2 regions of the Pseudomonas sp. PME37.24/025 genome follow, and region 1 is predicted to be linked to the other one. Evidence: riboswitches for the same ligand, from Rfam matches in the RefSeq annotation. Region 1 holds a riboswitch; the other holds the start of a gene.
What was found. A riboswitch is a leader RNA that binds a small molecule or an ion and turns the genes downstream of it on or off. The one in region 1 is predicted to bind cobalamin.
Positions count from the first base shown of each region.

Region 2: another riboswitch for cobalamin. It lies ahead of cobO (cob(I)yrinic acid a,c-diamide adenosyltransferase); the one in region 1 lies ahead of cobW (cobalamin biosynthesis protein CobW).

Region 1 covers NZ_JBVHNK010000001.1:200,636-216,583, forward strand. The annotation lists gene ACZ3HH_RS00750 (amino acid ABC transporter permease) at 1-554, opposite strand, end outside; gene ACZ3HH_RS00755 (amino acid ABC transporter permease) at 564-1,226, opposite strand; gene ACZ3HH_RS00760 (transporter substrate-binding domain-containing protein) at 1,279-2,127, opposite strand; gene ACZ3HH_RS00765 (thioredoxin family protein) at 2,471-2,929, shown strand; gene ACZ3HH_RS00770 (phospholipase D-like domain-containing protein) at 2,980-4,626, opposite strand; gene ACZ3HH_RS00775 (vWA domain-containing protein) at 4,799-5,344, opposite strand; gene ACZ3HH_RS00780 (ATP-binding protein) at 5,464-6,471, opposite strand; gene cobN (cobaltochelatase subunit CobN) at 6,626-10,492, opposite strand; gene cobW (cobalamin biosynthesis protein CobW) at 10,496-11,557, opposite strand; cobalamin riboswitch at 11,659-11,874, opposite strand; cobalamin riboswitch at 12,132-12,358, shown strand; gene ACZ3HH_RS00795 (CbtB domain-containing protein) at 12,480-12,671, shown strand; gene ACZ3HH_RS00800 (CbtA family protein) at 12,683-13,390, shown strand; gene ACZ3HH_RS00805 (cobalamin biosynthesis protein) at 13,387-13,800, shown strand; gene cobM (precorrin-4 C(11)-methyltransferase) at 13,883-14,629, shown strand; gene nfuA (Fe-S biogenesis protein NfuA) at 14,832-15,416, opposite strand; gene ACZ3HH_RS00820 (fatty acid cis/trans isomerase) at 15,614-15,948, opposite strand, start outside.
Region 2 covers NZ_JBVHNK010000015.1:130,314-146,261, reverse strand. The annotation lists gene ACZ3HH_RS25265 (OmpP1/FadL family transporter) at 1-942, shown strand, start outside; gene ACZ3HH_RS25260 (glutathione peroxidase) at 1,019-1,570, opposite strand; gene ACZ3HH_RS25255 (hypothetical protein) at 1,627-1,749, opposite strand; gene ACZ3HH_RS25250 (MFS transporter) at 1,746-2,954, opposite strand; gene ACZ3HH_RS25245 (MarR family winged helix-turn-helix transcriptional regulator) at 3,007-3,411, opposite strand; gene ACZ3HH_RS25240 (adenosylcobinamide-GDP ribazoletransferase) at 3,496-4,227, opposite strand; gene cobC (alpha-ribazole phosphatase family protein) at 4,230-4,805, opposite strand; gene cobT (nicotinate-nucleotide--dimethylbenzimidazole phosphoribosyltransferase) at 4,802-5,857, opposite strand; gene cobU (bifunctional adenosylcobinamide kinase/adenosylcobinamide-phosphate guanylyltransferase) at 5,854-6,375, opposite strand; gene ACZ3HH_RS25220 (cobyric acid synthase) at 6,538-8,010, opposite strand; gene cobD (threonine-phosphate decarboxylase CobD) at 8,007-8,999, opposite strand; gene cbiB (adenosylcobinamide-phosphate synthase CbiB) at 8,992-9,900, opposite strand; gene bluB (5,6-dimethylbenzimidazole synthase) at 9,897-10,547, opposite strand; gene ACZ3HH_RS25200 (cobyrinate a,c-diamide synthase) at 10,544-11,869, opposite strand; gene cobO (cob(I)yrinic acid a,c-diamide adenosyltransferase) at 11,880-12,491, opposite strand; cobalamin riboswitch at 12,573-12,806, opposite strand; gene ACZ3HH_RS25190 (hypothetical protein) at 12,961-13,545, shown strand; gene ACZ3HH_RS25185 (PQQ-dependent sugar dehydrogenase) at 13,614-14,927, shown strand; gene ACZ3HH_RS25180 (C40 family peptidase) at 15,092-15,628, opposite strand; gene ACZ3HH_RS25175 (C40 family peptidase) at 15,794-15,948, opposite strand, start outside.

The DNA of each region.
Region 1 (15,948 bases):
GTCCGGGCGATGATCTGCTGGGTGCTAAGCAGCAATTCGGCAACGCCGATCACCGACAACAGCGTCGAGGCCTTGACGATCTCGGTGGACGAGTTGACCCAGGTCGGCAAGATCTGCCGCAACGCCTGGGGCAACAACACGTAGCCCAGTGCCTGGTAAAACGTCAGGCCGATGGCCTTGCTCGCTTCCATCTGGCCACTGGGCAGCGCTTGCAATGCACCGCGCACAATCTCCGCAACGTGGGAGCCGCAAAACAGCGTCAGCCCCAGGGTGCCGGCCCCGAATGCGCTGATTTGCCAGCCCAGTGCCGGCGCCATGTAGAAGCAGGCCAACACCAATACAAACACCGGCGTGCCGCGAATGATGTCGACGTAAAAACGGAACGGCGCGCGCATCCAGAACGTGCCATAGGTGAGCACCAGACCTGCAACGATGCCGACCAGCGTGCCCAACAAAATCGCCAGCGCCGAGCACTGCACACTGGTCAGAAAGCCCTGCCACAGGACGTCCCGCGCCACCCATAACTCATGCAACCAACTGGGGGATTCGTACATGGGGGCCTCCTATCGGCGAATCGCCAGACGCTGCTCGAGGTAACGCAGCATCATGGCAATGAGGTAACAGGCCGCAACATAGAGCGCTGTGGTCACCAGCCAGGTTTCAATCACCCGGTAGCTCTCGACATTGATCTTGCGCGCGTAATAGGTCAGCTCCGGCACGGCAATCGCCGCCGCCAGCGAGGTGTCCTTGAACAGCGATATGAAGTTGTTCGACAAGGCCGGCAGCACATTGCGCAGCATCACCGGCACGGTGATGTACGCCTTGACCTGCCACTCGCCGAGCCCGATGGCCAGGCCGGCTTCACGTAGCCCCTTGGGAATGCTCAACAACCCGCCGCGAAACACTTCGGTCAGATAGGCCCCGGCATACAGCGACAGCGTGATGATGAATGACGGGATCTTGTCCAGACGAATGCCCAGACTTGGCAAGGCAAAGTAGATCAACAGAATCAACACCAGAATCGGCGTATTACGGATCACCGTCACATACACCGACGCCAGCCCCCGCAATGCGCGATGCTTTGACAGCAAAGCAAACGCCATCATCAGGCCGATCACGCAACCGATGGCGATCGACACCAGCGCCAGTTCGAGGCCCAGACCGAGCCCCGCCAGCAGGGTGTCGAAATCGCGCCAGACGGCGGCAAAATTCAACTGATAGTTCATGGTCAGCAGTACCTTGAGCGGGGCGATTTAAAACCGCCCCGCTCTCACGGGATCATTTGAATTCGACTGGGAAACCGATGGCTGGAGTCGGCAGATCGACACCGAACCACTGCTTGAAGGAAGCCGCGTAGGTCGGGAATTCAACGCCGGTCATGGCTTCATGCAATGTAGTGTTGACGAAGTTCAGCCAGTCCTGATCGCCGCGTTTGACCGCGCACGCATAGGTTTGCGGGCTCCAGGCGTAGGTCGGGCTGCGATAGCGACCGGGGTTCTGCACCATCAGGTACTTCACCGACGACTGATCGGTAGCTGCGGCATCGGCACGGCCGGAGTTCACCGCCTGATACATCAAATCCACGCTGTCGTACTGATCGACCTTGGCCTTGGGCAACGCCTGATGCACCAGCTCTTCGGCGTACACGTTCTGCAGCACTGCCACGATTACACCGTCACCGGCAGCTTTCAGGTCGTCGATTTCCTTGTATTTGCTGTTGGCCGGCAACAACAGGCCCACGCCTTCGCGGTAGTACGGCAGGGTGAACGCCACTTGCTGCGCGCGACTGGCGGTCACGGTGATGAACTGGCAACTCATGTCGACCTTGTCGGTCAGCAGATTCGGAATCCGCGCATCGGACGACTGCACCACGAACTCGACCTTGCTCGGGTCGTTGAACAACCCTTTGGCCACCATCCGCGCGATATCAATATCAAAACCCTGCAACTTGCCATCCGCTCCCTGGAAGTGCCACGGCGCATTGGTACTGCCCGTGCCCACGATCAACTTCCCACGGGCCAGCACGCTGTCGAGTTTGCTGTCTGCCGCTTGGGCGACACCCATGACAGCGGCCGAAGCCGCGAGAACGAAAACACACGCTTTAAACAACGAAGGTCGGCGATGCATGGCAAGCACTCCAGGGTCATGTTTATTCCGCTATACCGGAAACAGGTATGTAACAACGGAATAGACAGCAGAAAGTGTGCCACAGGTTGTGGGCGGAATCTCGGAGGAATTGAAAAGTGTTTTGAATCAGATGGATGCGCGTTAGCGCGAAGAAGGCGTTACGAAACGCACAAATAAGAGAACGCTACCGTGGGACACAACGCTCGAGTACTTGCACCACATCTGAAGCCATAGCGATTCAAAATGAAGCAGAGCCCTACCTGTAATTTCTGACAGTAGACCCCACCTGCTCGCCTCCTTTAACGTCGACAGGCCTTCGATTGTCTTTGAAAAGGAGATTTCAATGAGCTCGATGAACACCCACACGACCATGGCAGCGGTCTACCGCAAGGCGCTGAAAACCTGGCGCCCGGTGATCCTGTATTTCGGCAACCAACACTGTCCCGCCTGCGAAATGGCCGAACCGGTTTTCCGTGCTATTGCCGAGAAGTACAAAGATCACGCGCACATCTATGTGCTGAGTACGAGCGAATCTCCTCGGCATCCAGATGTCACCGGCACACCCACTGTGCTGTTTTACAAGGAGGGGAAGTTGCTGAAAAAGCTCAAGGGGATTGGAACCCGGGAAACCCTGGAAGAAAACTTCAAAAAGCACATCGGCAAGCTCAGGCCTAAACAGATTGCCCGCAAACCCCGCCACGACTTGCCGTGGTTGCAGAAAACCTTCAGCGCTTTATGCACCGCACCACGGGCACGGGAGCTGCTGAATGTACGGTTGATGAGTAAAGTTTGCGTCGTATGAACGATCGCTATCGCGAGCAGGCTCGCTCCCACAGGGAATCACCAGGCTGTTTATCGTCCGGCAAAGCGCAACCGCGACAACATGCGCAAATCGCCTTCGAGGTAATAATCATCGGTCCAGCTGTCATCCGCCGCCAAAGGCCGGACCTGCTTGAGTTGCAGTTTTTTTGCGAAGTAGCGGAACCGGTAATGCTCGTAAAAGCGCAGCAGTTCCAGCCCGTAACGATCGGCCAGGTCGGTGTCGCCACGGATGATCAGGTAGTTTTCGTCATTGCCGTTACTGGCCGCTTCACTAAGGTTGTGGCTGCCGCTGATGATGGTCGGTGTGTCGCTGGTGAAGTCGACGACGATGGCTTTGGTGTGCACCAGCAGGTTGCCCTTCTGGCCTTTCATGTTTTCCTTGAGCCAGCCTTCCAGGCCGGTGTTGAGCAGCGCGGTGGCGGCGAACTCGGCGGTGCGGTCGGCATGGAAACCGGTGATGCTGCTGACGGTGTTTTGCAAACCGTAACGCAAGATGTCGTCATGGGGCTGGCCGAGCAAGGCGTTGAGTATTTCGTCCGGCAAGGTGAACGCCGTGACAAACAGCAGGTCTTTTTTGGCGGCATTGATGATCTCGACAAATTCACGCAAGTCGCCCTGACCCGTGCGCGGTGAGAACCCTGCGAACAGCCCCTGGTCCGACTGCATCGGATTGTTTTCCGTGAGCCATTCACGGGTGGCGCCGACGTCCGCCGGTGTGGACCAGACCTGCTCGAAGGTTTGCAGGTAACTGGCGCCGATTCGGGCATCGTCCAGCACATGCACGACGTTGGCCTGACGATAAACACCGTTGGCCGTGAAATTGGTGCTGCCACAGAGTACCGCTTCGGGCTGATGCAGCCCTGCCCCGTCGAGTCGGCTCAGGACGATGAATTTGTTGTGGAAAATGTTGTGGGTGACTCGCCCGCGTTTGTTCGCCGCCGGGATTTTTTCCAGACTGGCTTCGTTCAGCGCCGTGGTGTCTTCGTCCGGTTGGGCATGGTACAGAACCCGAACCTTTACGCCGCGCTCGAAAGCGGCGTTCACCGCATCGACGATCACTTTCAACTGGTATTCATAGATCGCGATGTCCAGCGCCCATTGGCCATCCTCGGCCCGTTCGATGAACCCGAGCAAGCGTGCGAGCAGACCATTTTCCAGCCATTGCCGTGGGGCGTCGGGCCATTCTTCGATGGGCAGTTTCTTGTTGACGCTGAGTAGCGCATCAACGTCGGCGAACTTGCGCTGGAAAGCCTGACTGGCGGCCACCGCCCGATTGAAAATGACGTTTTGGCCTTTGGGCAGGCCATTGTCGGTGCTGACCGTCACTTCCAGGAATTCACCCAGTTGTGGCGCATCGGCGGTGCCGTAGGCCAGGTGAATCCGATAATGGATCGTCACGCCCGGATTGACTGCGTAATCGGCCCAGCGAAATTTCTGCAACGGCGCGGTATCGCTGGGGGTGGCGTGAAACTGGGGGAACGTATGAGCCTTGCCGGGGAAGGTCAGGCTGTTGAACAGAAACAACCAGGGTTTGCTGCCTTGCTGCTTTTCGATGGCGAAACCCAGCAGACCTTTGCGGCGGGGTTCGGCCACGTCGATGGCCAGCAACACACCGTTGGTGCCAGCGTAGGCTTTGACGCGAAAATCGTCCTGATCGTTGCGGGCTAGAACGCGCATGGGTCACTCCTGTGATTGGCTTGTTTACAGCAGCATAGGGCAGCGATGCAGACGAACTGCGATTATCCGATTCCGAGGTGATGCCATCGCGAGCCGGCTCGCTCCCACACGCCGCAGATCAAATGTGGGAGCGAGCCTGCTCGCGATGGGGTCAATACTGTCAGCACAAAACTCAACCTGAAATCAGCTCATCGATATGTCGATAATCAACCTGCAACTGCGCTGCCAACACCTTTGCCCGGCCAAGATGTATCGGCCCGCGCTCAATGTCGATCAGCAACCCCGGACATTCCAGCGCCGGCAACGTTGACCATTCCTTCACCCGTCCATCCGTCACCAGCAACAGCCGTTGCTGCTCTGCCGGAAAGCGCTTTTGCCGAGCCGCCAGCCAACGCCCTGCCTCGCCCAGCGCCGCCAGCATCGGTGTTCCGCCGCCGGCACCGAGCCCGTCGAGCCAGTCGCGCAAGCCAGCGGAGGCTTTTAACCCTTGCACCTGCCACTTCGGCACATGGCCGCTGGCGGTCAGCAAAGCCAAGCGCGCACGCTGTCGATAGGCATCGTCGAACAGTTGCGCCAGCAGGCCCTTGGCATCGCTCAACGCTTGATGACGTCGAGTGGAGGCCGAGGCATCGACAATCACCAGCCATAATTCATGAGGACTGCGGGTGCGCAGGTGAAACAGCACATCGTCGCGTTGACGCGGTCGGCCATTGAGCAAGGTGCCGGGCCAATTGATCGATCCGCTCAGGGCCGCGTGACGCTTGCCCTGCTTACCGTGATCCAGCCGTCCTGCGCGGGGTCTGGCATTCGCCCCCGCGTCTGATCGAGGGCGAATGCCTAGGGCTTTTTTGGCCAGCTCGGCACTTCACGTCGAGCGCCGACCGGCAGCGCCTGGGCGGGCATTTCGCCCCACTGGCCCTGACCTTCGCTCGGGTTGGCGTTCTGGTTGGAAGGCGGCTGTGCTGCGGGTGATTGGTGCGGCATCGGTGGCGAGTGTTCGCGACGACGATGGCGCAAGGCAAACTCGGCGACCGCGTCGATATCTTCTTCGCCAATGGCATTCGCTCCGCGCCAGGCCGCATGAGCCCGGGCCGCGCGTAACCAGACCAGATCGGCCCGCAGACCATCGACGCCAGCAGCAAAGCAACGCTCGGTGATCTGCGCCAGCGCGGCATCGTCGAGGGGAATGCTCGCCAGTGCCGAGCGCGCCTTTTGGCAGCGCTCGCGCAGTGCGTGTTGCTGGCTTTCCCACTCGGCGCAGAACCCTTGCGGGTCGCTGTCGAAATCCAGTCGGCGACGGATGATCTGACCGCGCTCGGCGGGTGCGGTGTGGCCACTGAGGGCGACGTTCAGGCCAAAACGGTCGAGCAATTGCGGGCGCAATTCGCCCTCTTCCGGGTTCATGGTGCCGATCAACACAAACTTCGCCGAATGCCGATGGGAAATCCCGTCGCGCTCGATCAGGTTGGTGCCGCTGGCGGCCACGTCGAGCAGCAAGTCCACGAGGTGATCGGGCAGCAGATTGACTTCATCGACATACAACACGCCGCCATCGGCCTTGGCCAGTACGCCGGGGGAAAACTGTGCGCGCCCCTCGCTCAGGGCCGCGTCGAGGTCGAGGGTGCCGACCAGCCGTTCTTCGGTGGCGCCCAGGGGCAAGGTGACAAATTGACCGCTGGCCAACAAGTCCGCCAGGCCTCGGGCCAGGGTCGATTTGGCCATGCCCCGTGGACCTTCGATCAGTACGCCACCGATTTTCGGGTCGATGGCGGTCAGGTACAGCGCGAGCTTCAAGTCATCGGCGCCGACCACGGCGGAGAGCGGGAAATGGGGGGTGTCGGTCATTTTCAAATCTCAGTCATGGTCGGTGGCAGGCACACCTTGTACCTGTGGGAGCGTGGCTTGCCCGCGAAGGCGTCCGCTCAGTCGAAATCAATGTTGATTGTGAGGGCCTCTTCGCGGGCAAGCCACGCTCCCACAGGTTAGCGGTGTCACAGAGTTACCCGTCTTCTTCTATATCCAGCAACAAATTCTCCAGCGCCTCGCGGTACTCGCCCGGCTCTTTCCACATCCCGCGCTGCTGCGCTTCGAGCATGCGCTCGGTCATGTCGCGCAAGGCATGGGGATTGTGTTCGCGGACAAACTCCCGGGTCGCCGGATCGAGCAAATAAGCGTCCGCCAGCAACGCATATTGGTGATCGTCGATCAACTGAGTCGTCGCGTCGAACGCAAACAGGTTATCGACCGTCGCCGCCAGTTCGAACGCGCCTTTGTAGCCATGACGCTTGACCCCGTCGATCCATTTCGGATTGGCCGCACGGGAACGGATCACCCGGTTAAGTTCTTCCTTCAACGTGCGGATCTTCGGCAAGTCCGGCTGACTGTGGTCGCCGTGATAACTGGCAGCCGCTTCACCACTGAGGCTTTCGACGGCCGCCAGCATGCCACCCTGGAACTGGTAATAATCGTTGGAATCAAGCAAGTCGTGCTCGCGGTTATCCTGATTTTGTAGCACCGCCTGCACCTGGCTCAGACGCTGGGCGAATTGTTCGCGGGCGGCGGTGCCTTCGTCGGAGCCGCCGTAAGCGTAGCCGCCCCAGTTCAGGTAAACCTCGGCCAGGTCTTCACGGCTTTGCCACAAGCGACCGTCGATGGCGCCTTGCACGCCCGCGCCGTAAGCACCCGGTTTGGCCCCGAAGATGCGCCAGCCGGCCTGTCGCCGCGCCGCGTCTTCATCCAGACCGGATTCCAGCAGCGCTTGCCGCTCAGCGCGGACCTTGGCCGCCAACGGGTTGAGATCATCCGGTTCATCCAGCGCGGCGACCGCTTGCACGGCGGCGTCGAACAGCCGGATCAGGTTGGCAAAGGCATCGCGGAAAAATCCGGAGACGCGCAAAGTCACATCCACGCGTGGGCGGTCCAGCAGGCTCAACGGCAGAATCTCGAAGTCGTCGACGCGCTGGCTGCCGGTAGCCCAGACCGGTCGCACGCCCATCAGCGCCATGGCCTGGGCAATGTCATCGCCGCCTGTGCGCATGGTCGCGGTGCCCCAGACCGACAGACCGAGCTGCCGCAGGTGATCGCCGTGATCCTGCAAGTGCCGCTCAAGAATCAGATTTGCTGACTGAAAACCGATGCGCCACGCCGTGGTGGTCGGCAGGTTGCGCACGTCCACCGAATAGAAATTACGCCCGGTGGGCAGCACGTCCAGACGGCCGCGACTTGGCGCACCGCTAGGGCCGGCCGGGACGAATCGGCCGTTGAGAGCGTCCAGCAGACCGCGCATTTCCGCTGGGCCGCAGGCGTCCAGGCGTGGTGCGACCACTTCGCGCAGGCTCTCAAGGATGGCGCTGACGTCAGCCCACGCAAGACCCTGTGGGAGCGGGCTTGCCCGCGATAGCGGTGGGTCAGATAAATCAATGTCGACTGACACGCCGCCTTCGCGGGCAAGCCCGCTCCCACAGGGGTCGTGGTGGGCTTGAGATGGGTTCAGTGTCAGCAAGATCAGTTCAGCGGCAAATAGCTCCAGTCGCTCGCGGGTATCGCCCGCTGTGCGCCATAGCTCATCGCTGACCGACAACAGGGCATCCGGACGCAGCCCGACCCAAGGCTCGGCCAACGCACAATCCAGCGGATCGAAGCCCAATTCAAACGCCTTGGCCAATGCCCGCAACAAGCTCGATTGCGCCCCACGGCCATCACCGCGAGGAATGCGCAGCAAGGCCAATAAGGTGTCGATGCGCAACCGCCCGACCGGCGACTCGCCAAACACGTGTAGGCCATCGCGGATCTGCGACTCCTTCAAGTCGCACAAATACGTGTCCAGACGCGGCAACCAAATCGCCGCATCGGCATCGCTGTCGAGCTTCTCGTCCAGTTGCAGTTCGCGGTCGATGTGCGTGTCGCGCACCAATTGCAGAATGTCGCGCTGTAACTCCCGGGCGCGGCGCGGATCGAGCAATTGCGCTTCGTAATATTCGTCGGCCAACAATTCGAGATTGCGCAGCGGACCGTAGGTTTCAGCGCGGGTCAGCGGCGGCATCAGGTGATCGATGATCACGGCCTGCGTACGGCGCTTGGCCTGGGCGCCCTCGCCCGGGTCATTGACGATAAACGGATAGATGTTCGGCAGCGGCCCGAGCAATGCGTCCGGCCAGCAGTTTTCCGACAACCCGACGCCCTTGCCCGGCAGCCATTCGAGGTTGCCGTGCTTGCCGACGTGGATCACGCCGTGAGCGCCGTAGGTGTTGCGCAACCAGAAGTAAAACGCCAGATAGCCGTGGGGCGGCACCAGGTCCGGGTCGTGATAGACAGCACTTGGATCGACTTGGTAACCCCGGGCCGGCTGAATGCCGACGAAGGTCAAGCCGAAGCGCAGACCGGCAATCATCATTCGTCCGCCGCGGAACATTGGATCGTTTTCGGGGGCGCCCCAGCGCTCCAGCACGGCTTGGCGATTAGCCTCGGGCAGTGCGTTGAACATCAGGTTGTAGTCGTCCAGCGCGAGGCTTTGATGGCAGGGACGCTGGTCGAGGGTGTCGAGGTCGTTGCTGACGCCGCCGAGCAATTGCTGGATCAGCGCGGTGCCGCTGTCCGGCAACTCGGCCGGTAGCGGATAACCTTCGGCGTGCAGGGCGCGCAAGATATTCAATGCCGCAGCCGGAGTGTCGAGACCCACGCCATTACCGATGCGCCCGTCGCGAGTCGGGTAGTTGGCGAGGATCAGGGCGATGCGTTTTTCACCGTTAGGCACTCGCGCCAGATCGATCCAGCGCCGCGCCAGTTCGGCGACAAAATCCATGCGCTCAGGTTGCGGCCGGTAGCAGACCACGTCGGACTGGCTGCGCTCACTGCGCCAGGCCAGATCCTTGAAACTGATCGGCCGGCTGATGATTCGCCCATCCAGTTCCGGCAGTGCGATGTGCATCGCCAGATCGCGGGGACCGAGGCCCTGCTCGCTGGCGCGCCAACCGGGTTCATTGTCCTGGGCGCAGATCGCCTGGATCACCGGAATATTGCGGCGAAACGGTCGCAGATGCGGCGCTTCGGGGCTGGACTGGGCGAAACCGGTGGTGTTGAGAATCACCCCCGCCTCGACTTCATCCAGCAGGTCCTCGACCACCGTCAGGCAGCCAGGCTCTTTCAAACTGGCCAGCGCAATCGGCAACGGGTTCAACCCCGCTGCTTGCAAACGCTGGCAGAAAATATCGATGAAACCGGTGTTCGCCGCCTGCAAATGCGAGCGGTAAAACAGCACCGCCGCCACCGGCTGATCAGCTTGCCAGTCGGCTTGCCAATCCTTCAGTTCTGCGGGGCTTTTTTGCGGGTGGTAAATCGCGGTGCGTGGCAGAGTTTGCGGCTCGGACCAGGGGTAGTCGCGGTCCAACCAACGATTGGCGAGGCAGCGAAACAGGTCCAGCGCGTTGGCCATGCCGCCCTGACGCAGGAAGTGCCAGAGCCGGTCGCGGTCTTGCGCGGTTACGGTGCTCAGGTCACTGAGTTCCGGGTCCGGGCGATCGTCACCCGGCACCAGAATCAGTTGCACGCCGCGCTCGGACAATTCCACCAGACGCTCGATGCCGTAACGCCAATAGGCGATGCCGCCGTGCAGCGAGATCAAAATCACTTTGGCGTGGCGCAGCACTTCGTCGACGTAGAGATCGACCGAGGCGTGATTCTGCACCTGCATCGGGTTGGCCAGGCGCACGCTCGGGTAATCGTCGGGCAACTGCTGCGCCGCTTCGGCGAGCAGCGCCAGGCTGGAATCGCCGCTGCACAGAATCACCAGCTCGGCGGGGGTTTGTCCAAGGTCGGCAATGTTGTCATCCGACACGAAACCGCCGGGCTGGGTCCTGAGCAGGTGCATGGTTTAAACGCTGAGCGCAGCGCGCAATTGCGCTTCGAGCTGAGCTGCGTCCAGATCCTGACCGATCAACACCAGACGGGTGGTGCGCGCTTCTTCAGCACCCCACTGACGGTCGAAGTGCTTGTCGAAGCGCGTGCCCACGCCCTGGATCAGCAGGCGCATCGGCTTGTTCGGCACCGCTGCAAAACCTTTGACCCGAAGGATGCCATGCTGGACCACCAGTTGAGTCAGTGCATCCATCAGCAGGCTTTCGTCGGCTTGTGGCAGCTCGATAGAGATGGAATCGAACGCGTCGTGGTCGTGGTCGTCCTCACCTTCATGGTGATGATCGTGATGGCTGTGGCGGCTGTCGATGTGTTCTTCGGAACCGGCGCCGAGGCCGATCAGCACGTCCAGCGGCAGACGACCGCTGCTGGCTTCGATGACTTTCACCGCCGGCGGCAATTCTTCGGCGACTTCCAGGCGCACGCGGGCCAGGTCTTCAGCGCTGATCAGGTCGGCCTTGTTGAGGATCACCAGGTCGGCGCTGGCCAGTTGGTCGGCAAACAGCTCGTGCAGCGGCGATTCGTGGTCCAGGTTCGGGTCGAGTTTGCGCATGGCATCAACCTGATCCGGGAACGCAGCGAAGGTGCCAGCAGCGACGGCCGGGCTGTCGACCACGGTGATCACCGCGTCAACCGTGCAGGCGCTGCGGATTTCTGGCCATTGGAAAGCTTGAACCAAAGGTTTTGGCAGGGCCAGGCCCGACGTTTCGATCAGGATGTGATCGAGGTCGCCGCGACGCGCGACCAGTTCGCGCATCACCGGGAAGAATTCTTCCTGAACCGTGCAGCATAGGCAGCCGTTGGCCAGTTCGTAGACGCGACCGTTGGCTTCTTCTTCGGTGCAACCGATCGAGCACTGCTTAAGGATTTCGCCGTCGATACCCAGCTCGCCGAACTCGTTGACAATCACCGCGATGCGACGGCCCTGGGCGTTGTCGAGCATGTGCCGCAGCAAGGTGGTTTTGCCCGAGCCGAGGAAGCCGGTAACGATGGTGACGGGGAGTTTGGCCAGTGTTTTCATCGGATGCCCTTTGGCAAGGTGGCGGGCATACGGGACGACAATCGCTGCGGCAGGTGCGCGCGCGCAAGAGTTCCGCCACCGGATCACCCCGCCCGGTTGTAGTGAGAATCTGTGTCGAGGCAGGTCTCCTGGCTGACGGTGTGCCGGCCTTATTGGCCTGGCATTCGCTGCGCCTTCCCGCGAACCTGATGGATCAGGGCTTGCAGTGGCGTGGCAGCGAACATCACCGTTCACAGTTGCGGGGGCAGCCGCGGCATCGACCGCGTTCCCTTCTTAGCTTCGGCAGATGCCGAAGAACCTCGAAAGCGCAAGGCTACGCATCGTATGGGGGCGGGTCAATGTTCTATAGGAGAATGCGATCACCTGTGGCGAGGGGGCTTGCCTGTGGCGAGGGAGCTTGCTCCCGTTCGGCTGCGAAGCAGTCGTGAAACCATGCGATGCGTATCTAATGGACAGACCGCATGAATTTGATGCGACCGCTACGCGCTCGAACGGGAGCAAGCTCCCTCGCCACAGGTATTTGGTGTCAGTTGAGAACCCTTGCCAATTGACGCCCAACCCCCGCCCATGCTCTCCTACACGCCTTGTTACGGGTGCCCTTCACAGGGTGAAACGGGAAACCGGTGAATCATGTGCTTTACTCAAAGCCATGTCAGTCCGGTGCTGCCCCCGCAACGGTAAGCGAGTGAAGCGTCAGATCCACTGTGCCCGTCATATGGCATGGGAAGGTGATGCTTGCAGGTGTCGGCGCAAGCCCTGCCCCTCGCGAGCCCGGAGACCGGCCCGCAACACAAAGTGAGTTTTACGTTCACTGAATAACAAACCCGCGGTGGGCGGGCGCTGTTCGAAATCTCTGCGTGCCCTGGCGTGCGGAGGTTTTCATGCGCTCTATTCACCCGCTGACAGACCAGAGGGAAGCGCCATGTCGATCATCAGCAGTACCGCCAGTAGCACCGCCAGCACTACTTCAACCTTGAGCCAACGCCTGACCGCCGCTTTTTGCGCGTCGATCCTTGGCGCGTGCCTTGTGTATTTCGCCGGTTTCTCGCACATCGAAGCGGTACACAATGCCGCGCACGATACCCGTCACAGCTCCGCCTTTCCGTGCCATTGAGACCTGCTGACATGATCAAGCGTATTGCGCAAACCGCAGGTTTCACCGGGTTGCTGGCCGCCCTGCTGCTGACCCTGCTGCAAAGCTTTTGGGTTGCCCCGCTGATTTTGCAGGCCGAGACCTACGAAAAATCCGAGCCGGCCGCTGTCGAAATCCACGAGCATGCCGCGGGTGCTGTCACCGCTCACACCCACGACGCCGAAGCCTGGGAACCTGAAGACGGCTGGCAGCGCGTGCTGTCGACCACCGGCGGCAATCTGGTGGTAGCGGTCGGTTTCGCCCTGATGTTCGCGGGCCTCTATACCTTGCGCGCTCCACGCCGTACCTCTCAGGGCCTGCTCTGGGGTCTGGCCGGTTATGCGACGTTCGTGCTGGCGCCAACCCTCGGCCTGCCACCTGAGCTGCCGGGCACTGCCGCAGCAGATCTGGCGCAACGGCAGATCTGGTGGATTGGCACTGCCGCATCCACCGCTGTTGGCATCGCGCTCATCGTATTCAGCCGCCACTGGTTGATGAAGATTCTTGGCGTGGCGATCCTGGCCGTGCCTCATGTGATCGGTGCACCGCAACCGGAAGTCCATTCGATGCTGGCGCCGGAAGCCCTGGAGGCGCAGTTCAAAATCGCTTCGCAGCTGACCAACATGGCGTTCTGGCTGGCCCTGGGCCTGATCAGTGCCTGGTTGTTCCGCCGCAAAAGCGATGGCCAATACTGCGCATGACTGACGTCAGCACAGCGCCGACCCTGGTGGTCGGCCTGGGCTGCCAGCGCGGCTGCCCCGTCAGCACGCTGCGGGCGCTACTTGATCAGGCGTTACAGGCCCATCAAATCGAGCTTCGTCAGATCAAGGCCCTGGCCAGTATCGACCTCAAGCGCGAAGAGCCCGCCCTGATCGAACTGGCCGAACAGCTGGCATTGCCGTTGATGTACTTCAGCAGCGAACAATTGGCCGGTTATGAACCGCAACTCAGCCACCACTCGGATATCGCGTTCGAACGCACCGGCTGTTACGGCGTAGCGGAAAGTGCCGCGCTGGCACTGGCCGAACAGTTGGCTCAAGCACCGGCAAAGTTGCTGATTCCACGACAGAAATACGCCCAGGCCACTCTTGCATTGGCCAGCGCCGCGTAAAATCCCCGATAATCCCCGCCTTCGATCATGAGCAATCTTCATCTGAAGCGTGCCCATGCCCTTTTTCTGACAGGAAACGACGATGACCGTCTACTTCATTGGCGCAGGCCCCGGCGACCCGGAACTTATCACCGTCAAAGGCCAGCGGCTGATTCGTAGCTGCCCGGTTATCATCTATGCAGGCTCCCTGGTGCCCGCCGCCGTGCTGGAGGGCCACCGGGCCGAACAGGTGGTCAACAGCGCCGAATTGCACCTGGAACAGATCATCGAGCTGATCAAGACCGCCCATGCCAACGGCCAGGACGTGGCCCGGGTGCATTCCGGCGATCCGAGCCTGTACGGCGCGATTGGCGAGCAGATTCGCTACTTGCGTGAACTCGACATCCCTTTCGAAATCATTCCCGGCGTCACCGCCACTGCCGCCTGCGCGGCCCTTTTGGGTGCTGAACTGACCTTGCCGGACGTGTCACAGAGCGTGATTCTGACCCGCTACGCCGACAAGACCGCGATGCCCGCCGGTGAAGAGTTGGGCAGTCTGGCGCAGCACGGGGCGACGATGGCGATCCACTTGGGGGTCAATCATCTGGAGAAGATCCTCACCGAATTGCTGCCGCACTACGGCGCCGATTGCCCGATCGCGGTGATTCATCGGGCGACCTGGCCGGATCAGGATTGGGTGGTGGGGACGCTGGCGGATATTGCCGGGAAGGTTGAAGCCAAGGGGTTTCGCCGCACGGCGCTGATTCTGGTGGGCCGGGTGTTGGGCAGCGATCACTTCAGTGAATCGTCGTTGTATCGCGCGGGGCATGCGCATTTGTACAGGCCCTGAAGCACTTGTGGCGAGGGAGCTTGCTCCCGCTGGACCGCGCAGCGGTCCCAAATCAGCCAACGCATTCATCACAGGAAAATGCATCGGCTGGATTGCGACTGCTTCGCAGTCGAGCGGGAGCAAGCTCCCTCGCCACAGGTTATCGATCACCCACAAAAAACGGCGCTCACGGGCACCGTTTTTTTATGTCGCAGCGAACACCTTAGTAGTAGGCGTTTTCTTTCTGCGTGTGGTCGGTCACGTCACGAACACCCTTGAGCTCGGGAATACGCTCGAGCAAGGTGCGCTCGATGCCTTCCTTCAGGGTAACGTCTGCCTGACCGCAGCCCTGGCAACCGCCGCCGAATTTCAGCACGGCAATGCCATCTTCGACCACATCGATCAGGCTGACCTGACCGCCGTGGCTGGCCAGCCCCGGGTTGATCTCGGTTTGCAGGTAGTAGTTGATGCGCTCGTTAACCGGGCTGTCGGCATTGACCATCGGTACTTTGGCGTTTGGCGCCTTGATGGTCAGCTGGCCGCCCATGCGGTCGGTGGCGTAGTCGACTACCGCATCGTCCAGAAATGCTTCGCTGAACGAGTCGATGTAGGCAGTGAAGCTTTTGAGCCCCAGCGCCGTGTCTTCAGGTTTTTCTTCGCCCGGCTTGCAGTAGGCAATGCAGGTTTCGGCGTACTGGGTGCCAGGCTGGGTGATAAAGACGCGGATGCCGATACCCGGGGTGTTCTGCTTGGAGAGCAGATCAGCCAGATAATCGTGGGCGGCGTCGGTAATGGTAATAGCTGTCATGGAAACTCCTCGCAGGCTTGGACGCAGTTTACGCCAATCATCGCGCCACACAAAGTCCTAGTATTTTTGTCGGGAAAGATGCACTGATCCCTGTGGGAGCGAGCCTGCTCGCGATGGCCATCTCACAGTCAACCTATCAGGTGACTGTCAGGCCCTCATCGCGAGCAGGCTCGCTCCCACACTGGATTGCAGGTGTTTCAGAGGTTTTCGTAGCGGTTCATGTCCAGCACGCCCTCTTCCACCGGGTCGGTGTCGTGGATGTAGCGGCTCAGATCATGGAAATACTGCCAGAACAGCGGATGGCTGCGGCGAATACCCCAGCGTTCGACGATTTTCTCGAAACTGGCGGCATCCCTGGCATTTTCCATCGCGTCGACGAATGCGGGCACTTGCCCGGCCGGGATGTTGAACATGAAGTTCGGGTAGCTGCTGAGTACACCCGGATAAATCGTCAACGTATCGAGACCCTGCTGATAGCGCAGCGACTCACCGAGCAGGAACGCCACGTTGCTGTGGGCGCGGTTGCGCAGCA
Region 2 (15,948 bases), on a different contig from region 1:
CCAATCGATGAGCATTGGGCATTCGGCATTGGCATGTACGCCCCGTTCGGTCTGGTGACCGACTACGAGAACGGCTTTGCCGGCCGTTACTTCGGCAGCAAGAGCGAAGTGAAAGTCATCACCTTGCAACCGACCGTCAGCTATGCCTTCAACGACAAGGTGTCGATCGGCTTCGGTCCGACCATCAACCGCATTGAAGGGACCCTGGAATCGAACCTGTCGATCACCCAGGCCGCGCCGGACGGCAAGGTCAAGATCAAGGGCGACGACACCGCGCTGGGCTACAACATCGGCGTGCTGGTTCAAGCCACCGACAGCACGCGCGTTGGCCTGACCTACCACTCGAAAGTGAAGTACAAGCTCGAAGGCGACACCAAGGTCAACTACAACGTCCTCGCAGCGGTGGGCCAGAACCCAAGCCAGAAGTACGACGCTTCGCTGGACGTAACTACGCCTGAGTCGGTCGACTTCTCGGTCACTCACGCACTGAACGACAAGTGGACCCTCTACGCAGGCAGCACCTGGACTCGCTGGAGCCGCCTGAAAGACATCACCGTCGAAAACCAAGGCGTTCCACGCATCCTGAATGGCCAGTTCGGTACCATCACCGAAGAGCAGAACTGGCACGACACCTGGGCTCACGCCATCGGCGCGTCCTACCAGTTGAATAAGGAATGGGTATTGCGTACCGGCCTGTCCTTCGACCAGGCACCGACCAACAACGTCAACCGCTCCCCACGCATCCCGACAGGCGATCGCAAGATTTTCAGCCTGGGCGCCGGCTGGAGCCCGACCGACGACCTGACCATCGACGTGGCGTACTCGTACCTGCGCGAAGAGTCGGTCAAGGTCAACAACAGCAACAACCGTGGCCAGAGCTACAACGCCGAGTATGAAAACTGGGCGAACGGTTTCGGTGTAGGCGCGACCTACCGTTTCTAACGGCTCCTCCCTCGCCGCCTGAATTGAAAAAGCCCCGCACTCTTGTATAGAGCCGGGGCTTTTTAGTGCGCATCGATCAGGGCTTCGATGCCAGGGCTTTCTCCACAGCCTCGATGAACTCGGGATTATCCGGTTTGGTCAGGCTGGAGAAATTGTCGACCACCTTGCCTTGGCGATCGACCACGTATTTGTAGAAATTCCACTTCGGCGAACTGCTTTGTTCAGCAAGGACCTTGAACAAATGCGTTGCGTCATCGCCGCGGACTTTCTGCGGTTCGGTCATGGTGAAAGTGACGCCGTAGTTCACGTAACAGACTTTGGCAGTCTCTGCGCCATCTTTGGATTCTTGTTTGAAATCATTGGATGGAACACCAATCACCTCAAGCCCTTGATCCTTGTAACGCTGATACAGCGCCTCAAGGCCTTTGAACTGCGGGGCGAAGCCACAGAAGCTCGCGGTATTGACCACCACCAATGGCTTGCCGGCGAAGCGCTGGCACAGATCGATGGATTCCTTGGCCCGCAGCTTGGGCAATGAACCTTGTAACAACTCCGGGCATTCTGCCGCCTGGACCAACCCGGTAAAAGCCGTCAGCAACGCGGGGACTGCAAGCCAGCGCATCAGCATGTCGGTGCATCCTTGAACAATCGTCAGAAAACGAAATTACTCGCCTTCGCCGCTCGCTAGCAAGCACCCATGCCCAACTGCATCAACGCCAGGCCACCCTGACGCCAGCCCCACCATGCCAGGGCCAGCAGCAGTACGCCGATGGCGATTACAGCCATCCGCGGCCAGAGACTGTTCATGCTGCACTCATCCGGGTTTGCAGACGTGCCACCGGCTGCTCGCGCACCGGCCAGTTCAGGGCTGCGGCCACCAGACTCAAGAGAATCGCCACCTGCCAGATCAAGTCGTAACTCCCGGTTCGGTCATACACCACCCCACCCAACCAACCACCGAGGAACGAGCCGAGCTGGTGGAAGAGGAAAACGATCCCTCCGAGCATGGACAAATTTCGTACACCGAACAAGGTCGCCACCGTGCCGTTGGTCAAGGGCACCGTCGACAACCAGAGAAACCCCATGGCCATGCCGAACATATAAGCCGTGACCTGAGTGACCGGCGCCCAGAGGAACAGCACAATCACCACCGCCCGCAACAAATACAAACCGGTGAGCAGGCGCGGTTTGGATATCCGCCCGCCGAGCCAGCCTGCTGTGTAGGTACCGAAGATATTGAACAGCCCGATCAGCGCCAGCACCGTGGTGCCGACAGTGGCTGGCAAGTGTTGGTCCACCAGATAGGCCGGCAGGTGCACGCCGATGAACACCACTTGAAAACCGCAGACAAAAAAACCGAACGCCAACAGCCAGAAGCCTGAATGGGAACAGGCTTCGCGTAGCGCTTCAGAGAGGGTTTGCTCGTGCCCGAGGACCGGCAGCGGCTTGTCCTTGAGCATGCTCACCAGCGGCACGATCAGCGCCACCACCAGGCCCAACACCAGCAATGCCGCAGACCAGCCAAGCCAGCCGATCAGCCCCAGCGTGCCGGGTAACATGGCGAATTGACCGAAAGAACCGGCAGCGCTGGCGATCCCCATGCCCATGCTGCGTTTTTCCGGCGGCACGGCACGACCGACCACACCGAGGATCACCGAGAACGAGGTGCCGGACAGACCTATACCGATCAACAGCCCGGCGCTCAAGGACAAGGTCATCGGTGAATCGGACAGCCCCATGAACACCAGGCCCAAGGCGTACAAAACACCCCCGATCAACACCACCTTCGCGGCGCCAAAGCGGTCGGCCAGCGCGCCGGTGAACGGCTGCGCCAGGCCCCAGATCAGGTTCTGCAAAGCAATGGCGAAGGCAAACACTTCGCGGCCCCAGCCGAACTCGGCACTCATTGGCGCCAGAAACAGCCCGAAGCCATGTCGCACACCCAGGGACAACGCCAGAATCAGCGCACTCCCCAACAGCACCCAACCGCATGTACGCCACATTGATGTCATTCTTGTTCTCCGGTAGCGGGTATATACCCGCTTAAGATCGAACAAACTGGCCTCAAGCCAGTTCGTCCAGCAATTTCAGCAAGGTTTCACGCTTCTCGGCACCCAGACGGTCGATCAACCGCTGCTGCGCCGCTTCCCAGGCCGGCAAGGCCGCTGCCAGGCGTTCACGACCCGTTTCGGTGAGCAGGACGATGCGATTTCGCATGTCCTCGCCTTCGACCAGCGTCACCAGGCCTTCACCTTCCAGCACCCGCAGATTACGTCCGAGGGTGCTGCGATCCAGGCCCATGGCTTCGGCCAGAGACGAGATGCTCGGCTGGTCCAGACGCTGCAGATTGCACAGCAGAGAATACTGGGCAACGTTGATCCCGAAGCCGTCGAGGGCGCCGTCGTAATGCCTGCTGACGCCACGAGCGGCGCGACGCAGGTTGGTACACAAACATTGAGAAGGAAGCATAGTGCGTGTATATACCCGCGGTTAAATGAAAGCAAATTTATTGATACATATTACCTGTGGGAGCGGGCTTGCCTCGCCCGGGATTCAGAGCAGCGCCAATCCCACCAGCAGTGTCACTTCCAGCAATTCCACCAACGCCCCGGCAGTGTCGCCAGTCGTCCCGCCTAATCGCCGAATCATTACTTGCCGCAACCAGACAAATACCACAGCAGCCAGCGCAAGCGCCCATACACCGCTGAGGCCCGCGATCAACACACAAGCCACGGCACTGATCACCAACACCTGTTTCCCGGCCAAACGCGGCAGATGATCGGCCAGCGCCTGCCCCAATCCACCGGGACGCACGTAAGGCGTGGTGAGGAATAACCCCAGTAACGCGCTACGACTAATCAATGGAACGATAATCAGGACCACGCTGTGTTGCTGCTCGATCAACGCCAGCAACGCGGCAAACTTGAGCAGCAATACCAGGACCAGCGTCACCACGGCGATCGGCCCGCTACGCGGGTCTTTCATGATGGTCAGGGTGCGTTCACGATCGCCGTAGCCACCGAGCCACGCATCGGCGCTATCGGCCAGGCCATCCAGGTGCAACGCGCCGCTGAGTACGACCCAAACACAGAGCAGCAGTGCGGCGTGAAGCAATAATGGCGTGCCCAGCAATAGCCCGTTCAGCCCCCACAGAATCGCGCCGAACAGCAAACCGACCAGCGGATAAAACAGCAGCGACCGACCCAGTTCCTCGGGCGTCGGCATGCCCGGCAGACGAATCGGCAGGCTGCTCAAAAATTGCAGGGCGATCCAGAATGGCAACATGGTCAGATCGCTTCCCTCAACAAGACACCGGATTCGACCGACAACGAGAACAGCGCGCCATGGCCGACTTCAACGTTGAGCAACTGCTCACGCGGCAATCCGCGCGCTTGAGCCAGCAACAAACGCATGACGCCGCCATGGCTGATCAGCAGGATTCGCTCACCCGCATAGGCCGTGTGCAGCCGCTCGACGGCCGCAAACACTCGCGCGGAAAAATCCGCTACCGGCTCACCGTCAGGCGGCGTGAATGAATAGGGATCGGCCCAGAACAAGCCCAACGCCTCGGCACTGGTTTCCATCAACGCCGCCGCGCTCTGCCCTTCCCAGGCACCAAAGTGCAGCTCTTGCAGATCCTTATCCAGCTGCACCGGCAAACCCAGTTGCGTTCCAAGCTTTTCAGCAAAACGCGCACAACGCTGCAACGGCGAACTGACCAGTCGATCCCAGGGCCCTTGCTCGATCACCGCGGCGTACATTTGCTCCCAGCCTTTGCCGGTCAGCGCATCGTCGAGGCTGCCGCGCAAACCGCCGCCGAGTTCGGTTTCGCCATGGCGCAACAGGTCCAGGCGCAAGATCATGCCGGGCGATCCGCCACCGCGGCTTCGGCGAACGTCGCCATCTGCCCGTGCAGGTCGCAGGCCAGACGCAACAATGGCACGGCCAATGCCGCACCACTGCCCTCGCCCAGTCGCAGGCCGAGGTCCAGCAACGGTTCGGCGTTCAGGGTTTCGAGCACATGGCGATGACCCGGCTCGGCGCCGCGATGACCGAACAGCAACCACTCACGGCAGGCTGGATTCAAACGCACCGCCACTAACGCAGCGACGCTACAAATAAACCCGTCGACCAACACCGCGACGCCTTCCTGAGCACAGGCCAGGTACGCACCGACCAGCGCAGCGATTTCGAATCCGCCGAGGTTGAACAAGGTCTGCAGCGCATCGCTACGCTGAGCGCCATGCAACGCCAGGGCACGCTCGATGACTTGAGCTTTATGGCTGACACCCGCCGCGTTCAAACCGGTACCCGGCCCGGTCAAATGCACCACCGGACAATCGAGCAACGCACACGCCAGCGCGCTGGCCGCGGTGGTGTTGCCGATGCCCATTTCGCCACCGATGAACAACTGCGCGCCGACTGCGACGGCGCGCTGCACACTGTCGCGGCCGGCCTGCAAGGCGAGTTCGCCCTGAGCCTGGGTCATCGCCGGACCCTGGACGAAATTCGCCGTGCCCGGACCGATGTTCAGGTGACGCACACCCGGCAGATTCAACGACGGCGTGACGGTGCCAAGATCGACCACTTCCAGGGAAGCACCCAACTGCCGCGCCAACACACTGATCGCCGCGCCGCCGCTGACAAAGTTGTGCAGCATCTGCCCGGTGACTTCCTGCGGAAACGCCGACACTCCTTCGACGACCACACCATGGTCACCGGCAAAAATCGCGATCCACAGCTGATCGAGCGTCGGTTTGACTTGCCCCTGCAACCCGGCCAATTGCACCGCCACCGATTCGAGCTGGCCGAGCGAGCCGGCAGGCTTGGTCAGTTGCTGTTGACGCGCCTGCGCCTGTTCGACCGCTTGCGCGTCGATTGGCTTGCACGGGTTCAGCCACCAGGAGTGAGTCATAACGCAGTTCCTTTCAAAGTCAGGGGCAGGCCGGCGACGGTCAGGACGACTCGCTGACAGCGCTCGGCCAAGGCTTGATGCAGCCAACCGGCTTCATCGACGTAGCGGCGAGTCAATTCGCCCAGCGGTACGACACCCATCCCGGTCTCGTTGCTGACAAAAATGATTTCACCCGGCAATGACGCCAGGCAGTCCAGCAAAGCTTCGCGTTCGGCCGACAAGCGCTCGGCATCGTCGAGCATCAGCAGATTGGTCAGCCACAGCGTCAGGCAATCCACCAGCAAGCAACGGTCGGCACTGGCGGTTTCGCGCAGCACGCGGGCCAGTTCCAGCGGTTCTTCGATCAACGCCCATTCGGCCGGACGACGGGCGCGATGATGGGCCACCCGTTCGTTCATTTCACCGTCCAGGGGTTGGCTGGTGGCGATGTAAATGACTTGGAGCAGACTGTCTGTCGCCAGTTTTTCAGCCAGGCGACTTTTGCCGGAGCGGGCGCCGCCGAGGATCAGTTGCAGCATGGTTTATTCCTTAAAATCTTCGGTGTCGGGACGGGCCTCATCGCGGGCAAGTCGGATCGCCGCATCGCCGCCCCCACAAGGATCGAGGCTGTTCACAGATTTTTGTCCACCCACGAAACCTGTGGGAGCGGGCTTGCCCGCGATGAGGCCTGTGCAGCCACCTCAAATCCCACAGAGCTCACGCAGCAACGAAGTATCCAGATGCTTCTCCACCAGATCCGCCAGCCGCTCGATATCGCGCTCACGCAAGGCGTGGTAATCGACCGCCTGCACATCCTGCAAACCAGCCCAGCGCAACAGCGCACTGCACGCTGCCGGTGATTCGAACAGGCCATGCAGATACGTGCCGAAAATCTGCCCATCGACACTTTGCGCGCCATCGCAGCGACCATCGTCGAGCTGCACCGCGGCATTTTCCAGGGCCGGCCCGGTGGTTACGCCGGCATGAATTTCATAGCCGCTGACCTCTGCATCCTCCAGCACCAGACGCCCACGTACATTGCGCAACTGCTTCTCTTCTTCGAGCTGCGTTTCGAACGCCAGCAAGCCCAAACCGGCACTGGAGCCCAGCGCGCCTTCGAGGCCCAGCGGATCGTGCACCTGCTCGCCGAGCATTTGCAGACCGCCGCAGATCCCCAGCACTTTTCCGCCGTAGCGCAAATGCCGCGAGATGGCCGTGTCCCAGCCGTTGGCCCGCAGGTACGCAAGGTCACTGCGCACGCTTTTCGAGCCGGGAAGAATGATCAGGTCGGCCGGCGGAATCGCCTGACCGGGGCCGATGAATTGCAGGTCCACTTGCGGATGCAGGCGCAGCGGGTCGAAATCGGTGTGGTTGCTGATGCGCGGCAGTACCGGCACCACCACGTTGAGCACCTGATCGGCCTTGTCGGTCTGCCGCTGATCGAGACCGTCCTCGGCCTCAAGATGCAGGTCCATCACATACGGCAAGACGCCGATCACCGGTTTGCCGGTGCGCGCCTCCAGCCAGTCCAGCCCCGGCTGCAGCAAGGCGATGTCGCCGCGAAAACGGTTGATGATGAAGCCTTTGACCCGCGCCTGTTCGCTGGGCGACAGCAGCTCCAGCGTACCGACCAAATGCGCGAAAACTCCACCGCGATTGATGTCGGCAATCAACACCACCGGGCAGTCCACCGCCTCGGCAAACCCCATGTTGGCGATGTCGCCGGCGCGCAGGTTGATCTCGGCTGGCGAACCCGCCCCTTCGACCATCACCACTGGATACGCCGCGCTCAGCCGTTCGTGGGAGGCCAGTACCGCCTGCATGGCGATGGCTTTGTAGTCGTGATAGGCGACGGCATTCATGGTGGTGACCGCGCGCCCATGAATGATTACTTGAGCGCCGGTATCGCTATTGGGCTTGAGCAGCACCGGGTTCATGTCGGTGTGCGGCTCGAGGTGGGCGGCCTGGGCCTGCACCGCTTGAGCGCGACCGATCTCGCCGCCGTCGGCGGTCACCGCACTGTTGAGGGCCATGTTCTGCGGCTTGAAAGGCACGACGCGCACGCCTTGGCGCGTCACCCAGCGACACAGCGCCGTCACCAGTGTGCTTTTACCGGCGTCCGATGTGGTGCCCTGTACCATTAAAGTGGCGCCCTGCACCCTCAACGTAGTCATTGCGCTTCCTTAACGTAGGCTTCAAGCGCTTGCTCGAGACGCAGCCAATCCGCTTCATCGGCGGGCAAGCCAAACCGCACGCTACTGTTGTGAGTGAACAACCGCAGCAGAATGCCGCGCCGGGCCATGAATTCACGCAGCGCTTCAGCGCGCTCGGTGATCAGCCATTGGAACAATGCGCAACCGCCCTGAGGCTTGAAACCGTACTGTTCAAGCAGCAACGCCAGACGCTCGCCGGCTTCGTCAGTGCGAATGCGCTGTCGCGTGTGCCCCTCGGTATCCGTCAAGCACGCCTGGCCCAGCACTCGGGTCGGACCGCTGACCGCCCAAGGTCCGACCTGTTCGGCCAGCAGCTTGAGCAACTTGCGCTCGGCCAGCACAAACCCCAGCCGTACACCGGCCAGGCCGAAGAATTTGCCGAAGGAGCGCAGCACGATCAAACCGATCTGATGGGTGAATGGCGCCAGACTCAAATGCGGGGTGTTGTCCATGAACGCCTCGTCCACCACCAGCCAGCCACCGCGCTGAGCCAGCCGAGAATGCCAATCCAGCAGGCGAGCCGGGGTCAGGCTCAACCCCGTGGGATTGTTCGGGTTGACCACCACCAGCACGTCGAGGCTGTCGAGAAAGAAATCGACTTCCGACTCCAGCACTTCACGCACGATGTAACCGTTGCGACGCCAGGCTTCAGCGTGCTCGGCGTAACACGGCGACAGCACGCCGACCTTGCCGGCCCGGCGCAAGCGCGGCAGCAACTGGATTGCCATTTGCGAGCCGGCCACCGGCAACACTTGGGCCGCACCGTAATAGTCGCAGGCAGCCTGCTCCAGGCCATCATCGGTTTCCGGCAACCGCGCCCAGGCCCGCAGCGGGATGTCCGGGATCGGGAACGGCCAAGGCGCCAGGCCACTGGACAGGTCGAGCCAATCGGCTTCGGCAATGCCATATTCAAGCGCCGCCTTGCGCAAGCGACCACCGTGCTCAAGCATAGAACTCAGCCCCCACGCAGAGAATCAGCAGCCATAACCATACCCCGCGCTGGACCAATTGCCAGCCACGGTCGATGGAATCGGCATCCGCCGGCACGCCTTCGCCCAACTGCGGACGCTGATGCAGTTCACCGTGATAGATCGCCGCCCCGCCCAACTCGACGCCCAGCGCGCCGGCACCGGCGGCCATCACCGGCCCGGCATTCGGGCTGTCCCAGGTCGGCCCCTGGGTACGCCAGCACTTCAGCGCCAGTCGGGTTTTTCCCAGCAGCGCGTAGGTCAACGCCACCAGACGTGCGGGAATGTAGTTCAGAACATCATCGATCTTCGCCGCCGCCCAACCGAAACGCTCGAAGCGTTCGTTGCGATAACCCCACATCGCATCGAGCGTGTTGCTCAGACGATAGAGCACCACGCCGGGCGCACCCGCCACGGCAAACCAGAACAGCGCGGCGAATACCGCATCGCTGCCGTTCTCCAGCACCGATTCGGTGGCGGCGCGGGCGACTTCGGTTTCATCCAGCTCGCTGGTCTGACGGCTGACCAGATAGCCGACGCGGTTGCGCGCCTCGATCAGATCATCGCTGCGCAGGGCCTTGGCCACCGGCTCGACGTGCTCACCAAGGCTGCGCATACCGAGGGCGCAATAGAGCACGAGAATCTCGACGATCCAGCCAACGTAAGGCGCCCAGGACAGTGCGGTGGCCAGCAAGGTCAGCGGCACGACCGCCATCACCCAGGCCGTAACGCCATGACTGCGCCAGCCGCGGCCACCGGAGTTGAAACGTTGTTCAATGCGATCGGCAAAACGACCGAACGCCACCAGCGGATGCCAGCGTTTGGGTTCACCCAGCAGCGCATCCAGCGCGACCGCGGCGACACTCAACAACGCCACACTCATTGACTCACTCCCCAATAATTTTCATACAGCAACTCGTTGAGTGGGCGCGCTTGCGCCCAGCCTTCGAGTACCAACATCGGCGCCGGATAGAATTCCTTGACCGGCCCCAGGCAAAGAACGGCCAAAGGTTTGGCCCCGCTCGGTAAACCCAGCAAGTCCGCCAGCGCTTGCGGCTCGAACAATGACACCCAGCCCATGCCCAGGCCTTCGGCTCGGGACGCCAGCCAAAGGTTCTGGATGGCGCAGGACAATGAGGCCATGTCCATTTCCGGTAGCGTACGACGGCCGAAGATATGCCGTTCACGATCGTCCATCAGCGCGGCAACCAGCACCTCGGCGCAGTCGTTGATGCCTTCGACCTTGAGCTTCATGAATTCGTCGGAGCGTTCGCCGAGGGCTTCGGCGGTGCGGATGCGTTCTTCTTCCACCAGCTGCTGGATCTTGCCGCGCAGTGCCCGGTCGCTGATGCGGATGAAACGCCAAGGCTGCATCAGGCCGACACTTGGCGCCTGATGCGCGGCTTCGAGCAGACGCCTCAGTAACTCGGGTTCGACGGTGCCGCCGCTGAAGTGCCGCATGTCGCGGCGCTCGGCAATCGCGCGATAAACAGCTTCGCGTTCGGCTTCGGAAAATGCGTTGTCCGTCATGGCCTGCTCGCGAAGGCGACCTCAAGGTCTGGCACAAACAGCGCGGCAATCGCCGATGGATTAGATGGGAAATAGAAATGCACGTAGGACGCCGTCATCCGCCCTTCCCGATAAACCGCCTCAGCCCCTCGCCCGCCATTCGGGCTCAGCCCACGAGCAATCGGCTCAAGTTCGGTGCTGGTCAATGAGTGGTGATAGGTGTGCCCACGCAGCAAACCTTCCGGCAATTCAACCGCCTGCAAAGCCAACGCGGCAAGACGCTTCTGCATCACCGCATCACCAGCCAGCAGGCCAACCAGTTCAGCGCGAGTGCCCTCGACATCAGTCAAGGAATCCAGCAGGTACAGCATGCCGCCACACTCGGCCAACAACGGTTTGCCCGCTGCGTGGTGAGCGCGGATCGCGGTCAGCATCGGCGTGTTTTGCGACAACGCCACATGGTGCAATTCGGGGTAACCTCCGGGCAGATAAAGGCTGTCTGCCTCCGGCAATTCAGTGTCGCGGATCGGCGAAAAGAAAGACAATTCGGCGCCCATGGCCCGCAGCAGATCCAGGCTCGCGCCGTAGGTAAATGCGAAAGCTTCGTCCCGGGCCACGGCAATTCGCACACCGGCCAGCAACGGTTCGGCTGCAATCATTTCAGGCGCGGCGAATTCCACGGCCGGCGGTAGGGTCACATCGCAACTGCTGGCCAGTGAATCGGCCGCCGCATCGAGACGCAGGTCGAGATCATTCAGTTCGCTGGCCTGAACCAGGCCCAGATGCCGACTCGGTAATTCGATCCCGGTCTCCCGGGACAACGCGCCGTACCAGCGCAAGCCTTCAGTCAGGCTGCCTTCGAGCAACTGCGCATGGCGCACGGTGCCGACCCGGTTGGCCAACACACCGGCAAACGGCAAATCCGGCTGATAGCGCGCAAGGCCCAAGGCCAGCGCACCAAACGTCTGCGCCATGGCAGTGCCGTCGATCACGCCGAGCACCGGCACACCAAAGTGCCGCGCCAGGTCGGCGCTGGACGGCGTACCGTCGAACAGCCCCATGACGCCTTCGATGAGGATCAAATCGGCATCGCCAGCGGCCTCCCACAATAGCCGCCGACTTTCCTGCTCGCCGACCATCCACATGTCGAGTTGATAGACCGGTGCACCGCTGGCGCGCTCAAGAATCATCGGATCGAGAAAATCCGGGCCGCATTTGAACACGCGAACCTTGCGCCCCTGATTGCGATGCAAACGGGCGAGCGCGGCAGTGACAGTGGTCTTGCCCTGACCGGAGGCCGGCGCGGCGATCAGTACCGCCGGGCATTGACGATGGCTATTCATAAAGTGCAGTTCACAGCTCAACGCCTTTTTGCGCTTTGATTCCGGCTTGGAAGGCGTGCTTGATCATGCCCATTTCAGTGACGGTGTCGGCCAGCTCGATCATCTCCGGCTTGGCGCCACGACCGGTGACCACCACGTGCTGCATCGGCGGACGGGCCTGCAAGTCGCTGAGCACCTGATCGAGATCGAGGTAGCCGTGCTTGAGGGCGATGTTCAATTCATCAAGCACCACCAGGCCAATGGCCGGATCACGCAACAATTCGCGGGACACCGCCCACGCGGCTTCGGCGGCGGCGATGTCGCGCTGGCGGTCCTGGGTTTCCCAGGTAAAGCCCTCGCCCATCACATGAAAACGCACTTGCTCCGGGAAGCGCCGGAAGAACAGCTCCTCGCCGGTGCTGGTGCGACCCTTGATGAACTGCACCACGCCGCACTGCATACCGTGGCCCATGGACCGCGCAAGCATGCCGAACGCCGAGCTGCTTTTGCCTTTGCCGTTGCCGGAGAGCACCAGCAGCAAACCGCATTCATTCGGCGAGTTGGCGATGCGTTCGTCGATCACCGCTTTTTTTCGCAGCATGCGCGCCAGGTGGCGTTCGTCACGATCGGGGGTATCAGTCATGGGGGAGCTCTCCGTTGAGGCTGGATAACGGCGGGCAGGCACAAGAATAGACGGCAAGAAGCCTGGCATCGCCCACCGTGATGCCGTTGGATGAATCAGGCCGGTCTCCGGGCTCATGAGCGGCTTGCGCCTGACTGCGCGCCTTCCCATGTCGACAGTCGACACAGTGGCTCTCGGCGCAGTCTTCACTCATTTACCGTTGCGGGGGCAGCGCCGGGATCATGACTCTTCGTTGCTTGAAGATAGTCACTCACCGGTTTCCCTGTTTCACTCTGTCGACCAAGGTCACAGAGCACCTGAAACAAGCCGCGAAGGTTAGAGGGTTGGGGATGGAGCGTCAATTAAAGCCGGGGCGTCGCTGAGCGAATAACTGCCGTCGATCAATTAACTGACGCCAATCTTGTGCCACACTGCCAGCAGTGATATCAAAGAGCCACAACCTGACAACACAATAACAAGGGTGAGCCACATGCAAGGCATGATCATCAGCAATCCGAAGCTGGAATTCCTGCGGCCGGTGCTGGAACGCTGGTTTGACTGTATCGACCGCTACAACGCCGTGCGCGGCGATAACGATACACCTTACTGGTACGACGAAAACGCCAACCTCGGCCTGCTCTCCGCCGCGGCCTGGATGGCAGAAATGATCACGCTGCAACAAACGTCGACGCGCAAACAGACCGAAGAAGGCGAACGCAACGCCCGCGCCGATCTGTTTATCGCCAGCAGCGAAGAACGCGCATATCTCCAGGCCACCCAGCGCTGGCCGCGAGTCAATAGCCTGAACCTGACCCAGGCACTGGCGGACATCACCAGTGACGCGAAGCGAATCAGCTACGCCAGCGATCTGAAACTCGGTTGTCTGTTTGTCGCGCCACAAAAAGCCCAACACAGCGCCACCCCAGAAGAACTCCAGGACATGGTCGACGACCTGCAAAAGGCACACACCTGCGCCGTGGCCTGGTATTTCCCTTATGCCTACCGCAAGTTGCGCAATGAAGCCGGCAACTATCATCCAGGGATCGCCGTATTGCTCAAGGAAGCCCGCGGCTGACGGGTTGAACCATCGAACGTCTACGCTTCTCTATGATTACGTCAATGCATTCATAGGGAAGATCAGTAATGCACAAACCCCAGCTCGTTTTCATCATCGCGCTCGCCGGAGGGCTCGCCGCCTGTGGTGAAACCTCCAGCCTGCAAGTCTCGGACGGAACCGGACCGTCGCCCAAGCTGCCAGAGCCGAATAAAACCCTGATCCCGACAGTGAACATCGCCCCGGCGATCGGCTGGCCTGAAGGCAAGAAACCCGTCGCCGCGGCCGGGACTCAAGTGGCGGCGTTTGCCGAAGGCCTCGATCATCCGCGCTGGCTCTATGTGCTGCCCAACGGCGATGTGCTGGTAGCCGAAACCAACGCGCCGCCCAAACCCGATGATGGCACAGGCATTCGCGGCTGGGTCATGGGCAAAGTCATGGGCCGCGCCGGCGCCGGAGTCCCCAGCCCGAACCGCATCACCCTGCTGCGGGACAAAGACCACGACGGTGTCGCCGAAACCCGCACGGTGTTTCTGGAAAACCTCAACTCGCCGTTCGGCATGACCCTGGTCGGCAATGACTTGTATGTCGCCGACACCGACCGCCTGCTGCGTTTCCACTACGAAAATGGCGAGACGGCGATCAAGTCGCAGCCGATCAAGGTGGTCGATCTGCCGGGCGGCACGCTGAATCACCACTGGACCAAAAACGTCATCGCCAGCAAGGATGGCAGCAAGCTATACGTCACCGTGGGCTCGAACAGCAACGTCGGTGAAAACGGCATGGATCAGGAGGAAGGACGCGCGGCGATCTGGGAAGTGGACCGCGCCACCGGCAACCATCGGATCTTTGCCTCGGGGATTCGTAATCCAAACGGTTTGGCCTGGGAGCCTCAGAGCGGCGCACTGTGGACCGCCGTCAACGAGCGTGACGAAATCGGCAGCGACCTGGTGCCGGACTACATCACATCCGTGAAGGACGGTGGGTTCTACGGCTGGCCTTACAGCTATTACGGCCAGCACGTCGACATTCGCGTCGAGCCGCAAAACCCTGAGCTGGTGGCCAAGGCCATTGCGCCAGACTATGCAGTTGGGCCACATACCGCGTCACTGGGCCTGACGTTTGCCGAAGGCAGTAAACTGCCTGCACCGTTCACTCAAGGCGCTTTCATCGGCCAACATGGCTCGTGGAACCGCAAGCCGCTCAGTGGCTACAAAGTGATTTTCGTGCCATTCAGCGCCGGCAAACCGACCGGACAGCCGGTGGATGTGCTCACTGGTTTCCTCAATGACGAGGAAAAAGCCATGGGCCGGCCGGTGGGCGTGGTGATCGATCAGCAGGGTGGCTTGCTGGTGGCGGATGATGTGGGGAACAAGGTGTGGCGCGTTTCCGCGGCTAAATAATGCGATTACTGCCAGACGAAAACCCTGTGGGAGCGGGCTTGCCCGCGATAGCGGCAGCCCAGACTACATCGATGTTGAATGTGCCGACGTCATCGCGGGCAAGCCCGCTCCCACAGGAGATCAGCGTTTACGACAGAGCGTGCGAGCGGTCATGACAACCTCCGCTACGGATTATGTGCCAAGTGCTCGGGCTGCAAGACGCGCTTGGCGCTCAGATAGGCTCTCTGCCAGTAAGCTTTGGACAAGCTGTCCAGCTTGACCGTGCCGCCCGTGGCTGGCGCGTGGACGAAGCGGCCTTCGCCGACATAGATCCCGGCGTGGCTGACCTGGGAGCCGCCATTGGTGGCGAAGAAAATCAGGTCACCGGTTTGCAGGCCTTCCTTGCCGATATTGGGGGCCTGCATGCCGATCATCTCGCGGGTGGAGCGAGGCAAGGAAATGCCTGCGACATCGCGATACACGTAACCGATCAGACCGCTGCAATCGAACCCGGAATCTGGCGTGTTGCCACCCCAACGATAAGGCGTTCCCACCAGACCCAGCGCGCGAAACAGCACGTCTTCTGCCGCAGGGGAAAAGGCTTGGGAAGGACCGAAAACAATTGGAGCGCGGACTACCGGCGCAGGTGGCGGTGTGCGGCTGGCGCAGGCGCTGAGCAGCGCTGCGAAGAACATGAGTGCGAGGCGGGCCGACATCGTCATAAGCAGAACATCCTGATCTGGCTGCGGCTTTTTCTGCCACTAAGACAGAAAAGAAAACCGCCTGCGTAGAACGCAGGCGGTTTGCCATCAATAATAGATCAGGATTCTAGCGGCTACGCGGCAAACTTCAAGTAAGACTTTAAGTTCGCCTTACAAACTGTCCGCTTACTTACGTGCAGTGACGATAGCCGGTGCCGTATTCGGCGCCATCGCGAGTGCGCGCTTGGCTTCGATGAAGGTCTTGTTCCAGTAGCTGTCGCCCAGGCTATCGATCCGGACACCACCGCTTTTGCGGCTGCTGGAGTGGATGAACTGGTTAT